3 regions of the Bradyrhizobium sp. USDA 4011 genome follow, and region 2 is predicted to be linked to each of the others. Evidence: predicted binding sites of a transcription regulator. Region 2 holds the regulator's gene; each other region holds the start of a gene.

Region 1 (4,207 bases), 4.4 Mb from region 2:
TCCTTCAGGTTCGCGACCATGATCTGTTCGAGAACCTGCTGATGCACCGTCGGATTTTGCAGCGGACAGAGAACCTCGACGCGGCGGTCGAGGTTCCGCGGCATCATGTCGGCGGACGAGATATACACAGCAGCTTTTGCGCTCGGCAGGCCCTGGCCCATGCCGAAGCAATAGATCCGGCCGTGTTCCAGGAATCGGCCGATCACCGATTTGACGCGGATGTTCTCCGACAATCCGGGCAGCCCCGGCCGCAGGCAGCAGATGCCGCGCACCACGAGCTCGATCGAGACGCCGGCCTGCGAGGCGTCGTACAGCGCGTCGATGATGTCAGGATCGACCAGCGCGTTCATCTTCATCCAGATCGCGCCGGGCCGGCCATGCTTGACGTGGGCGATCTCGCCGTGGATGTGCTCGATGATCCGCTTGCGCAATGTCAGCGGCGACACCGCCATCTTCTCGATGTCGCTCGGCTCGGCATAGCCGGTGATGTAGTTGAACACCCGCGCGACGTCGCGGCCGATGATCGGGTCCGACGTGAAGTAGGAGACGTCGGTGTAGATGCGGGCGGTGACCGGATGATAGTTGCCGGTGCCGGTGTGCACATAGGTGGTGAGGTTGCCGCCCTCGCGGCGCACCACCATCGACAGCTTGGCGTGGGTCTTCAGCTCGATGAAGCCGTAGACGACCTGCACGCCGGCGCGTTCGAGGTCGCGCGCCCAGCGGATATTGGCCTCCTCGTCGAAGCGCGCCTTCAATTCGATCAGCGCGGTCACCGACTTGCCGGCTTCGGCGGCATCCGCCAGCGCGCGCACGATCGGCGAGTTGTTCGAGGTGCGATAGAGCGTCTGCTTGATCGCGACCACGTCGGGATCGCGCGCCGCCTGCTGCAGGAACTGGACGACGACGTCGAAGGATTCGTAGGGGTGATGAACCACGAGGTCCTTCTGGCGGATGGCGGCGAAGATATCGCCGCCATGGTCGCGCACTCGTTCGGGATGGCGCGGCACGTAGGGCGGGAATTCGAGGTCGGGGCGATTGAGGCGGGTGAGCTGCGACAGCTCGTTCATCGCGAGCACGCCGTCGACCAGGATCACTTCATCATCCGTGGCCGACAATGCCTGCTGCACGAAGACGCGCAGCTCTTCGGGCATTGTGGCCTCGATCTCGAGCCGGATCACCGACCCGCGCCGGCGGCGCTTGAGCGCGGTCTCGAACAGGCGAACGAGGTCTTCGGCCTCTTCCTCGATTTCGAGTTCGGAGTCCCTGATGATGCGGAACGCGCCCTGGCCCTTGACGGTGTAGCCGGGGAACAGGCGGCCGATGAACAGACCGGTGGCCTGCTCGAGCGTGATCAGCCGCGCCGGCGCGCCTTCCTTGGTCGAGGGAATGCGGATGAAGCGGTCGATCTTGCCGGGCATGCGGATCAGCGCGTTCATCGCCTTGCCGTCGGAGACCCGCGACAATTGGAGCGCGACCGTGAAGCCGAGGTTCGGGATGAACGGGAACGGATGCGCCGGGTCGATCGCAAGCGGCGTCAGCAGCGGGAAGATATTGTGGAGGAAGTGATCCTCGATCCAGGTGCGTTCGGATTTGGTGACGTCGCGCCCGTCGACCAGCTGGATGCCGACCTTGGACAGGAGCTCGCGCAGGTCGCTCCAGATAGCCTGCTGGTCGGAGGCGAGCTGCGACACGGTCTTGTTGATCATCACGAGCTGCTCGGCCGGCAGCAGGCCGTCCGGGCTACGCTCGGCAATGCCCTCGCGGACCTGGGCCTTGATGCCGGCGACGCGGACCATGAAGAACTCGTCGAGGTTATTCGCTGAAATCGACAGGAAGCGGACCCGCTCCAGCAGGGGATGGCCGAGATTGACCGATTCCTCGAGCACCCGGCGGTTGAAGTGCAGCCAGGACAGCTCCCGGTTGATGAATCGCTCGGGGCTGGTCGCGACCGCGGGGACGGGCGGGAGCTCCGCCTCTTTCTCTTTGATTTCAGGTGCTTGTGCCGAGTCCATCAAGTGCTGGTCCAATTCCGGGCAGGGGGCTGGGGCGGTCTAGCCGAGGGCCGCGCAGACCATGTGATATTGCGATGACGTTTCGATGACATTGATGTTCCGCCGGCCCGCGCCGTCAAGCCGCGGGGACGGTCAAGCATCGCGCAACAGCTCGGCCGCCAGCGCCCGGGTCACCGGCCGGCCGAGCCGGAGCGCCTCGGTGTCGAGCAACTCGACCGCTTGGCGGACGGCTGTATAGGACCGCTCGATCCGGTTGGTCAGGTAGCTGACGAGCGGCTCGTCCACGCTCATCTGGCGATCGGCGCAGAACTTGACGATCAGGCCGCGGAACAGCTGGTCGTCGGGTGGCAGCAGCGTCACCGTCGGCACCGCGCGAAGCCGGGAGCGCAGATCGCGCAGCTCGATCTCGAACGCCGAGGGCGGCACGCGCGCCGTGATCAGGACGAAGGCATCGTCCTGGCGTGCGAGATTCATCAGATGGAACATCGCGCGCTCGTCGAAATCCGCCGGCCGGAGGTCCTCGACCACCAGCGCGCCTGTCGCGAGCGCCATTGGCACCGTGTCGGCGGTCAGGGCATGCGCCGCGGTCGAGCGCGCGCCGGCGATCTCGGCCCAGATCGCGGCGAGGTGGCTCTTGCCGGAGCCTTCGGACCCCACTAGCAGCATGATTCGATTCGGCCAGTCGGGCCAGCCGTCGATCAGCGCCAGCGCCGCCTCGTTGGCGGGCCCCTCAAGGAAATCGTCGCGGGTCAGCTTCTCCTCGTGCGGCAAGGCCAAAGCCAATTGACGAGGTTGAACGCTACCGGCCACGCAAATCTCCAAACCACGTTATTTTAGCATGATCCCTGCGCAAACGCTTCGCGCTTGTCGCGGGAAAGCCGGTTTCCACTTGTCCGGATCGTGCGCTACCGAGCCTCGATCGTGCTCATGTGCCGCACCCACTCCACGAGATAGAGGGACACCGAACCCAAAGTAAAGATCGTGACCAGACCCATCAGGATCAGGTCGTAGGGGTGCGGCTGAAACCCGAAGCCGAGCGAAGCCAGCACCAGGGCCGCGAATGCGACCTGTGCCACCGTGTTCAGCTTCGACACCATCAACGGCTTCATCTCGACCGGCTTGTCGAACAACCATGACACAATCACGGCGGAGACGATCATGATGTCGCGCGACACCACGAGAATCACGATCCAGCGCGGCACCGCGCCCCAGATTCCCAGCGCGACATAGATCGACACCAGCAGCGCCTTGTCGGCGAGCGGGTCGAGCAGGGCGCCGAGCTCACTCGCCATGTTGAAGCGCTTGGCAAGGAAACCGTCGACCGCGTCCGAGACGCCGGCGATCACGAAGATCGCAAACGCGATCTCCATCTGGCTCGAGACGATGGCCCAGACGATCACCGGCACCAGGATGATGCGGCCGAGGGTGATGATATTCGGAATGCTCAACTCGAATCGCTTCCCGGCTAGAAGCCTGATTTTACTCGATATCCGGCTCTTTTGCGCGGCGGCCGGGTGTTATCTACATAGTATCGCGGCCGCATCGCCGCGAGCCATTGCGCGGGGGCGGAATTCCTCGTAACCAGCCCCTATCATCTGGAATTGGGCATGACCGAGCGCAAAAACGGGCTCACTTACGCGGATTCGGGTGTCGATATCGACGCCGGCAATCGTCTGGTCGATCTGATCAAGCCGATGGTGCGGGCCACCGCACGGCCCGGCGCGGACGCCGAGATCGGCGGATTCGGCGGGCTGTTCGACCTCAAGGCCGCCGGCTTCAAGGATCCGGTCCTGGTGGCCGCGACCGATGGCGTCGGCACGAAGCTGAAGATCGCGATCGAGACCGGCCTCCACAGCGGCATCGGCATCGATTTGGTCGCAATGTCGGTCAACGACCTCGTCGTGCAGGGCGCGGAACCGCTGTTCTTCCTCGACTATTTCGCCTGCGGCAAGCTCCACCCGGAGGCCACGGCGCAGATCGTCGCTGGCATCGCCGAGGGCTGCCGCGAATCCGGCTGCGCGCTGATCGGCGGCGAGACCGCCGAGATGCCCGGCCTCTACAAGGATGGCGATTACGACCTCGGCGGCTTTGCGGTCGGTGCGGCCGAGCGCGGCACCCTGCTGCCGACGGGCGATATCGCGGCGGGCGACGCGGTGATCGGCCTGGCGTCCTCCGGCGTGCACTCCAACGGCTAT
Region 2 (4,207 bases):
ACCGCGACACCCGAGGTGAAATCGAGATAGCGGTCGCCGTTGGTTGCGATCAGCCAGGCGCCCTCGCCGCGCTCGAAGCCGAGATCGACCCGGGCGAAGACGGGGAGCAGATGCGACGAGGCGTTGGTCATGGCGTTCACTGCCGGTTTGAAGCCGTCAATTGCTGCGCGCCTTGACGCCAACGCAGCAACCGCCAGCTTCGGAAAACAAAACGGCCGCCTTTGCGGGCGGCACGTGCGGGTCATTCTATGCGGCGGCCGGTAAGTGTCAATCGCCAGGAGCTAGCCTTTGCTGGCCTTCCTGCAATGCGAAACTAGCGCAATCCGGAGCATTCCGGTGCGGTGGAAAAGCCTCACAGCAATGCTTAACTTTGTGGGAACATGTGGACGCACGGCCGCGGACTCTTGCGCCAGAGTCACGCCATATTGTAGCGTTTGGCCTGTCGGGTACGACATCTCGTGCGGCAGTACTGGACCCTCTAAGTAGCCTTCGTGTCTCGCGTAAACGTTCGGGCGCAACACCGTGCCCGGCGAGGGCTAAGGGATTCTGGCCGCAGGGATATTTGTCCAGATTGGCTCGCAGCGCCGCTCCGATGAGTGGCCGGCGCCATGCGAAAGGAAGAATGCGATGACTGTATTGACCTGGTCCGACGATCGCGTCGAGCAGCTGAAGAAGCTCTGGGAATCCGGCCTCTCAGCCAGCCAGATCGCGGCGGAACTTGGCAATGTGACGCGAAACGCCGTGATCGGCAAAGTACATCGGCTCGGCCTCTCCGGCCGTGCCAAGGCGCCCTCCACGGCTGCGCCGCGGCAGCGCAAGGCCCGTCCCGCCCAGCACATGATGCGGGTGGCGCGCCCGGTGTCGCGCGGCAACACCGCGCTGGCGCACGCCTTCGAGGTCGAGATGGAGCCCGATCCGATCTCCTTCGACAATGTGGTGCCGATGAGCCAGCGGCTGTCGCTGCTCGAGCTCAACGAGGCCACCTGCCACTGGCCGGTCGGCGATCCCTCGAGCCCGGAATTCTTCTTCTGCGGCGGCAAGGCGCTCGCCGGCCTGCCCTATTGCGCGCATCACTCGCGCGTCGCCTACCAGCCCGCCGCCGATCGCCGCCGGCCATCGGCGAAGCCACAGATCAAGTAGCACTCGGGAAACTTGCCTGGACTGCAAAAGCAAATCCCCGCGAAAGCGGGGATTTTTTTGTGGTTGCCGTCATTGCGAGGAGCGAAGCGACGAAGCAATCCATCGTTCCGCATTTGCGGTAGGATGGATTGCTTCGCTACGCTCGCAATGACGGGACCGTTGTTGCGATTGGCGGCCAGCCTTACGGCTGCGGCTCGGCTTTGGCGAAGCGGTCGTCGAGCGCATAACCGGCGCCGCGCACGGTGCGGATCGGATCCTGCTCGCGGCCCGGATTGAGCAGCTTGCGCAGGCGGCCGATATGCACGTCGACGGTACGCTCATCGATATAGATGTCGCGGCCCCAGACGCTGTCGAGCAGCTGCTCGCGGCTGAACACGCGGCCGGGATGCTCGAGGAAGAATTCGAGCAGCCGATACTCGGTCGGACCGAGATCGATCGGACGTCCCGAGCGCGCCACGCGGCGCTTCTCGCGGTCGAGCTCGATATCGCCATAGGTGAGCACGGTCGCCAGCCGCTCCGGGCTAGCCCGCCGCAGCAGGCCCTTCACTCGCGCCAGGAGCTCCGGCACCGAGAACGGCTTGACGATGTAATCGTCGGCGCCGGTGGCAAGCCCGCGCACGCGCTCGCTCTCCTCGCCGCGCGCGGTGAGCATGATGATCGGAAGCTGCTTGGTCTCGGGACGCGCCCGCAGGCGGCGGCACAGCTCGATGCCGGACAGGCCCGGCAGCATCCAGTCCAGTACCACGAGGTCGGGAACGCGCTCCTTCAGGCGGGTGTCGGCATCGTCGCCGCGCCCGACCGTTTCGACATCGTAGCCTTCCGCATCGAGGTTGTAGCGCAACAGTGTCGTCAGCGCTTCCTCGTCTTCGACTACCAGAATGCGTGCGCTCATCGGTTTAAGTTCTCTCTCTGTGGTGATCCGTTGCCCAGACGCAAACCGAAACGCTTACTTTCCTGGGCATAATCCCCGCGGAAACGACTTGTCGTGAAGACAATCCGGCTCCGCGCCCGCGGATCATGTCCTAGGTACCCGGCACAGTGGTGGCAAAATTGGTCATGTCGCCCTTCGGGCGCTTGTCGGTGATCTGCTGGCCCTCGATCATGTAGAACACGGTCTCGGCGATATTGGTGGCGTGATCGCCGATCCGCTCGATGTTCTTGGCGCAGAACATCAGATGGATGCAGAACGAGATGTTGCGCGGATCCTCCATCATGTAGGTCAGCAGCTCGCGGAAAAGCGAGGTGCAGATCGCATCGACCTCCTCGTCGCCCTTCCAGACGTTCATCGCCGCCGGCAGGTCGTGCGCGGCATAGGCGTCGAGCACCGACTTGACCTGCGACAGCACGAGGTCGGTCATGTGCTCCAGGCCGCGGATCAGCTTCAGCGGCTGGAAATCGCTTTCCAGCGCCGCGACGCGCTTGCCCATGTTCTTGGCGAGGTCGCCGATCCGCTCGAGGTCGGTGGCCACGCGCATCGCGCTGACGATTTCACGCAGGTCGATCGCCATCGGCTGGCGGCGGGCGATCGTCAGCACTGCGCGCTCTTCGATGACGCGCTGCAGATTGTCGATCTCGATGTCGGCGGCGACCACGCGCTTGCCGAGAGCGACGTCGCGACGGATCAGCGCGTCGACCGACTCGGTGATCATCCGTTCGACGAGGCCGCCCATCTCGGCGACCAGGCGGGTCAACTCCTGCAGGTCGCTGTCGAATGCCTTGGCGGTATGTTCAGAAGCCATCTTGTATCTCCTCAGCCGAACCGGCCGGTGATGTAATCCTGAGTCCGTCGATCGCTCGGCGAGGTGAAGATCTTGTTGGTGTCGTCGAACTCGATCAGCTCACCGAGATACATGAAGGCGGTCTTGTCGGAGACGCGCGCCGCCTGCTGCATGTTGTGGGTGACGATCGCGATCGTGTAGTCCTCGGAGAGCTCCTGGATCAGCTCCTCGACCTTGGCGGTCGAGATCGGATCGAGCGCGGAGCACGGCTCGTCGAACAGGATCACCTCGGGCCGCACCGCCACGGTGCGCGCGATGCACAGGCGCTGCTGCTGGCCGCCGGAAAGCGACAGGCCGGAGGCGTTCAGCTTGTCCTTGACCTCGTTCCACAGCGCGCCGCCGCGCAGCGCCTTCTCGACCCGGTCGTCCATCTCGGACTTCGAGATCTTCTCGTAAAGGCGGATGCCGAAGGCGATGTTCTCGTAGATCGTCATCGGGAACGGCGTCGGCTTCTGGAACACCATGCCGACCCGCGCACGCAGCAGATTGAGGTCGAGCTTGGGATCGAGAATGTTGGTCTGGTCCAGCATCAGCTGACCGACCGCGCGCTGGCCCGGATAGAGATCGTACATCCGGTTGAATATCCGCAGCAGGGTCGACTTGCCGCAGCCGGACGGACCGATGAACGCGGTGACGCGGTTGGTACCCAGCGTCAGGTTGATGTTCTTCAGCGCGTGGTGCTCGCCGTAATAGAAATTGAGGTTGCGCACCGTGACTTTCGGCGGCGCTTCCGGCAGCGGCGTATGCGGTGCAACGTGGCTCGGGTTACTGGTTGAAACGGAGAGCTCGGTCATTTTGCGGCCCTTTCGGCACCAAGGATACGCGCGCCGATATTCAGCGCGAGCACGGTGAATGTGATCAGCAGTGCGCCGCTCCACGCCAGCTCTTTCCAGTAGGCGTAGGGGCTCTGCACGAAATTGTTGATGGTCACCGGCAGGTTGGCCATCGTCTTGGTCAAGTCCCAGCTGAAAAACTGGTTAGACAGCGCGGTGAACAGCAGCGGCGCGGTCTCGCCGGCGACACGGGCGGTCGCCAGCAGCACGCCGGTGATCAAGCCGCTACGCGCAGCACGATAAGCGATCCGCTTGATCACCAGCGAGCGCGGCAGGCCGAGCGCGGAGGCCGCCTCGCGCAGCGGATTGGGCACCAGCAGCAGCATGTCCTCGGTGGTGCGCAGCACGACCGGGATCACGATCACGGCGAGCGCTAGACTGCCTGCGATCGCCGAGAAGCCACGCATCGGCACCACCACAGCACCGTAGATGAACAGGCCGATGATGATCGAGGGC
Region 3 (4,207 bases), 690 kb from region 2:
GATCCCGCGGATCGCCGCGGCCGCGATGGTCGGCGGACTCCTTGCCGTATCAGGCACAATCATGCAGGGCCTGTTCCGCAACCCCCTCGCCGACCCGGCGCTGGTCGGCGTCTCCTCCGGCGGCGCGTTTGCGGCGGCCGCGGCGATCGTGTTCACCGACAGCCATCTCGGCGAAAGCCTGCGCTTCCTGCAACATCAATTGCTGCCGATCGCGGCCTTTGGCGGCTCACTGATCACGACCATCGTGCTTTATGGCATTGCCAGCCGCGGCGGCCGGACCTCGATTGCGATCTTCCTGCTCGCCGGGCTTGCAATTGCCGCGATCGCCAATGCCGGGATCGGTCTCCTGGTGTTCGTCGCCGACGACCGCCAGCTCCGCGACATCACCTTCTGGATGCTAGGTTCGCTGAGCGGCGCAACCTGGACCAAGCTCACGGCGCTGGCGCCGGTGCTGGCCGCGGCTCTGATCGCTTGCCTCTGGATCGCGCGCGGGCTCGACGTGCTCGTGCTCGGCGAGGCCGAGGCGTTCCACAGCGGCGTCGATGTCGAACGGCTGAAGCGGATCTCGATCGTGCTGGTGTCGGCGATGACCGGGGTCGCGGTTTCGGTCTGCGGCGTGGTCGGTTTCGTCGGCATCGTGGTGCCGCATCTGCTGCGGCTGGTGATCGGTCCCGCGCATCGCCTGCTGCTGCCGGCCTCCGCGTTGCTCGGCGCTATCCTGCTGGTCGGCGCCGACACCGTGGCGCGCACCGTCGTAGCCCCGGCGGAAATGCCGATCGGCATCCTGACCGCGGCGATCGGTGCGCCGTTCTTCCTCGCCATGCTGCTGCGCCAGCGCTCGCTGGTGTCGCTATGAGCGCGCTGCTGCAGGCGCAGTCGGTATCGATGAAGGTCGGCGGCGCCGCGCTGGTCGATGCGGTCTCGCTGCAGATCGGCGCCGGCGAGATGATCGCGATCGTGGGTCCCAACGGCGCCGGCAAATCGACCCTGCTGCGGATGCTGTCGGGCGATCTCCGTCCGTCGCGCGGAACGATCCGGCTCAGGCAGCGCGACCTCAACGCCTATGGTCCGCGCGAGCTGGCGCAGCACCGTGCGATGCTGTCGCAGCACGTCAACGTCACCTTTCCGTTCACCGTCGAGGAAATCGTCAGCATGGGCGCCGGCGAGAGCCCGCGCGCGGTGACGCGTGCGCTGGTCACTGCCGCGCTGGACGAGGTCGGGCTCGCGCATTTCCGCTTCCGGCAATTGCCGACGCTGTCCGGCGGCGAGCAGCAGCGCGCGCATTTCGCCCGCGTGTTGGTGCAACTTGCCTGCGGCGAGGCGCTGCATGGGCCGGGGCTCTTGCTGCTGGACGAGCCGACCTCGAGCCTCGATTTGCGGCATCAGATCGATCTGGTCGAGACCGCCCGGCGGCGCGCCGCGCGCGGCACCGCCGTGATCGCGATCCTGCACGACCTCAACCTCGCGATGCGGTTTGCGGACCGCATCCTGCTGCTGCATCGCGGCCGGATTGCCGTCGACGGCGACCGTGCCGCCGCGATGCGGGCCGACACGCTGAGGCAGATCTTCGAGATCGACGCCACGATCGACTACACCGGCAGCGGCGTGCCTTTCCTGCTGCCGCAGACGATGCGGCCCGTCTAGACCCTCAACCTCGTCATTGCGAGGAGCGGCAGCGACGAAGCAATCCATGTCTGCGTTTGCTGCGCTAGGGATTGCTTCGCTTCGCTCGCAATGACGTGACAGACAGTCTCACAACCTTCTCGGGACGACATTTGTGGCCAGGAGGCGACGTAACGCCGCAAGGCTTATCCCGTCGCAACATCCACGGTTCACAAAACTGTCAGCCGGCTGTAACAGGCGGCCCGGAGAACACCGCATCGTTTATCCTTTTGGGAGATCAACCATGCGCCTGTCACTGCTCTGTTCCGTCGCCTCGATCCTGCTCGCCACATCCGCGTTCGCGCAGAGCGAGGGCGAATTCCCGGCGACGCTGGCAGGACACGCCGTGATGCCGGCGGAGAGCTTCATCGACGCCCCCGCCGATGCGCCGAACGATTTGAAGACGTCCGGCAAGTACACCACCGGCAAGCGCGTCGATGCCATCGGCACCGTGATGGGCAAATCCTACGAGCGGCCGACCGGCGTGTCGCTGCCATTCAAGGGCCAGCCGCTGCAGGGTCATTCCGGCATCAAGGCGATGCCGGACGGCTCGTTCTGGGTGATCACCGACAACGGCATGGGCGCGCGCTACAACTCGGCGGACTCGATGCTGTACCTGAACCGCTACAAGATGGACTGGGCGAACGGCAAGATCGAGCGTCAGGAGACCGTGTTCCTGCACGATCCCGACAAGAAGGTGCCGTTCCGCATCGTGCATGAGGACACCGCCAAGCGCTACCTCACCGGTGCCGACTTCGATACCGAGGGCTTCCAGATCATCAACGACACCTTCTGGATCGGCGACGAGTTCGGGCCCTACATCCTCAAGGCCGACAAGACCGGCAAGATCCTCGCGGTGTTCGAGACGGTCGCCGACGGCAAGCCGGTGCGCTCGCCGGATCACTGGGCCGTGCAGTCGCCCGGCGCCCCTGGCGCCACCTACACCAACGTCAACCTGCGCCGCTCCAAGGGCTATGAGGGCTTTGCCTCCTCCAAGGACGGCAAGTTCCTCTACGGCCTGCTCGAAGGGCCGCTGTGGGATGCCGACAAGAAGGATTGGGAGAAGGTCGACGGCAAGGAAGCCTCGCGCATCCTCGAATTCGACGTCACGGCGGAGAAGTTCACCGGTCGCTATTGGCAGTATGTGTTCGAGCAGAACGGCAATGCGATCGGCGACTTCAACATGATTGATCCGACCCAGGGCCTCGTGATCGAGCGCGACAATGGCGAAGGCACCGCCGACAAGGCCTGCCCGCAAGGCCAGCGCGGCGAGAACTGTTTCCCTGACCTCGCCAGGTTCAAGCGCGTCTACAAGATCGAGCTGTCCGACGCCAATGTCGGCAAGCCGGTGCGCAAGATCGCCTATATCGACCTGATGAAGATCCGCGACCCGAACAAGAAGGCCCGCAAGCCGCTCAACGACGGCGTCTACACCTTCCCGTTCTTCACCATCGAGAATGTCGACCGGGTCGACGAGACCCACATCATCGTCGGCAACGACAACAATCTGCCGTTCTCCTCGAGCCGCGACCCGAACAAGGCCGATGACGACGAGTTCGTGCTGCTCGAAGTCGGCGACTTCCTGAAGGCGAAGTGAGTGGTTGCGCTTGCCGCTAACAACAGCGTCGTCGCCCGGCTCGCCGCCTCCGCTACAGCTTCGGCGCGCCATGCACTCATGGCCTCGTCGAAGCCTTGGCGTAGACGGGACCGGGCGACCCAGTATTCCAGAGAGGTCTGAGTTCAATCGATAGGCCGCGGCGTACTGGAGGCCCGCTCAAGGCGGGGCATGACAGTGAATATGCGGAAGCAGTCCCGTCATCCTGAGGTGCGAGCGGAGCGAGCCTCGAAGGATGCACGGCCCCGACGATGCCGCGCGGAGCAAGCCGGGCCGTCGCCCTTCGAGACGGTCGCTTTGCGACCTCCTCAGGGTGACCGTGATAGAGCTGCCCCGCCTCACTCAGCGTTAGCTCGCTCCTTCTTCATCCGAATCCCCGAACATAGGATCGCGCTGGACAAGGCGCCAACGGTTGTCTTGCAATTGCCCTTCTACCGAAGCGCTCGATGATGATAGCCTCGGTCGATGCTTGAATCGCTTCGGGGCCAATCATGCGAGAAAAATCCAGCCTGACCTACATCGAGGCGTTGATCGCCGCGGGCTTCGTTGCGTATCTGAGCTGGGACCAGAGCTGGGGGCTTCCGCCAGGACTGGTCGCTTTGATGCTCGGCGTGATCGTCTACTTTGCCTACCTGGCCTTGATGCGACAACTGGTGAGATTTCATCAGAACAGCTATGAGGTCGTGGCGACGATCCTGGCCGTTGCGTGGGGCATGTTGGCTTATCTGGTCACGGGTGCGCTGCAGGCGGGATTCGCCAGTCAGATACCCGCCTCGCTGCAGATGCATCTGTGGCCCTGGATCGCGGCGATCGTGGCTTTCATCGGAGCACTCGCCAGCAAAGTGCGCTTCATGGACGATGTTCGCGAATATGTCGTCGGCCGCCGCGCGCGCTGGGACAATCAGCAATGGCTGGAGGAGGACGCGGGCT

The links. Region 2 encodes PhoB, which activates phosphate uptake and scavenging genes when phosphate is short. Its sites were predicted from a motif close to TGTCATNNANCTGTCAT; they were not measured.
Region 1: a site for PhoB is predicted at 2,087-2,103, ahead of ACVW1C_RS02795 (RNA degradosome polyphosphate kinase). Genes of this name have one in related genera too.
Region 3: a site for PhoB is predicted at 1,842-1,858, ahead of ACVW1C_RS26690 (esterase-like activity of phytase family protein). Genes of this name have one in related genera too.

Annotation. Positions count from the first base shown of each region.
Region 1 is NZ_JBSSGG010000001.1:544,445-548,651, reverse strand. It holds gene ACVW1C_RS02795 (RNA degradosome polyphosphate kinase) at 1-2,012, opposite strand, end outside; gene ACVW1C_RS02790 (chromosomal replication initiator DnaA) at 2,145-2,822, opposite strand; gene ACVW1C_RS02785 (CDP-alcohol phosphatidyltransferase family protein) at 2,918-3,460, opposite strand; gene purM (phosphoribosylformylglycinamidine cyclo-ligase) at 3,620-4,207, shown strand, end outside.
Region 2 is NZ_JBSSGG010000001.1:4,981,348-4,985,554, reverse strand. It holds gene ACVW1C_RS23350 (acetylornithine transaminase) at 1-131, opposite strand, end outside; gene ACVW1C_RS23345 (GcrA family cell cycle regulator) at 628-1,140, shown strand; gene phoB (phosphate regulon transcriptional regulator PhoB) at 1,322-2,032, opposite strand; gene phoU (phosphate signaling complex protein PhoU) at 2,163-2,879, opposite strand; gene pstB (phosphate ABC transporter ATP-binding protein PstB) at 2,891-3,712, opposite strand; gene pstA (phosphate ABC transporter permease PstA) at 3,709-4,207, opposite strand, start outside.
Region 3 is NZ_JBSSGG010000001.1:5,670,955-5,675,161, reverse strand. It holds gene ACVW1C_RS26700 (FecCD family ABC transporter permease) at 1-856, shown strand, start outside; gene ACVW1C_RS26695 (heme ABC transporter ATP-binding protein) at 853-1,644, shown strand; gene ACVW1C_RS26690 (esterase-like activity of phytase family protein) at 1,907-3,259, shown strand; gene ACVW1C_RS26685 (hypothetical protein) at 3,769-4,207, shown strand, end outside.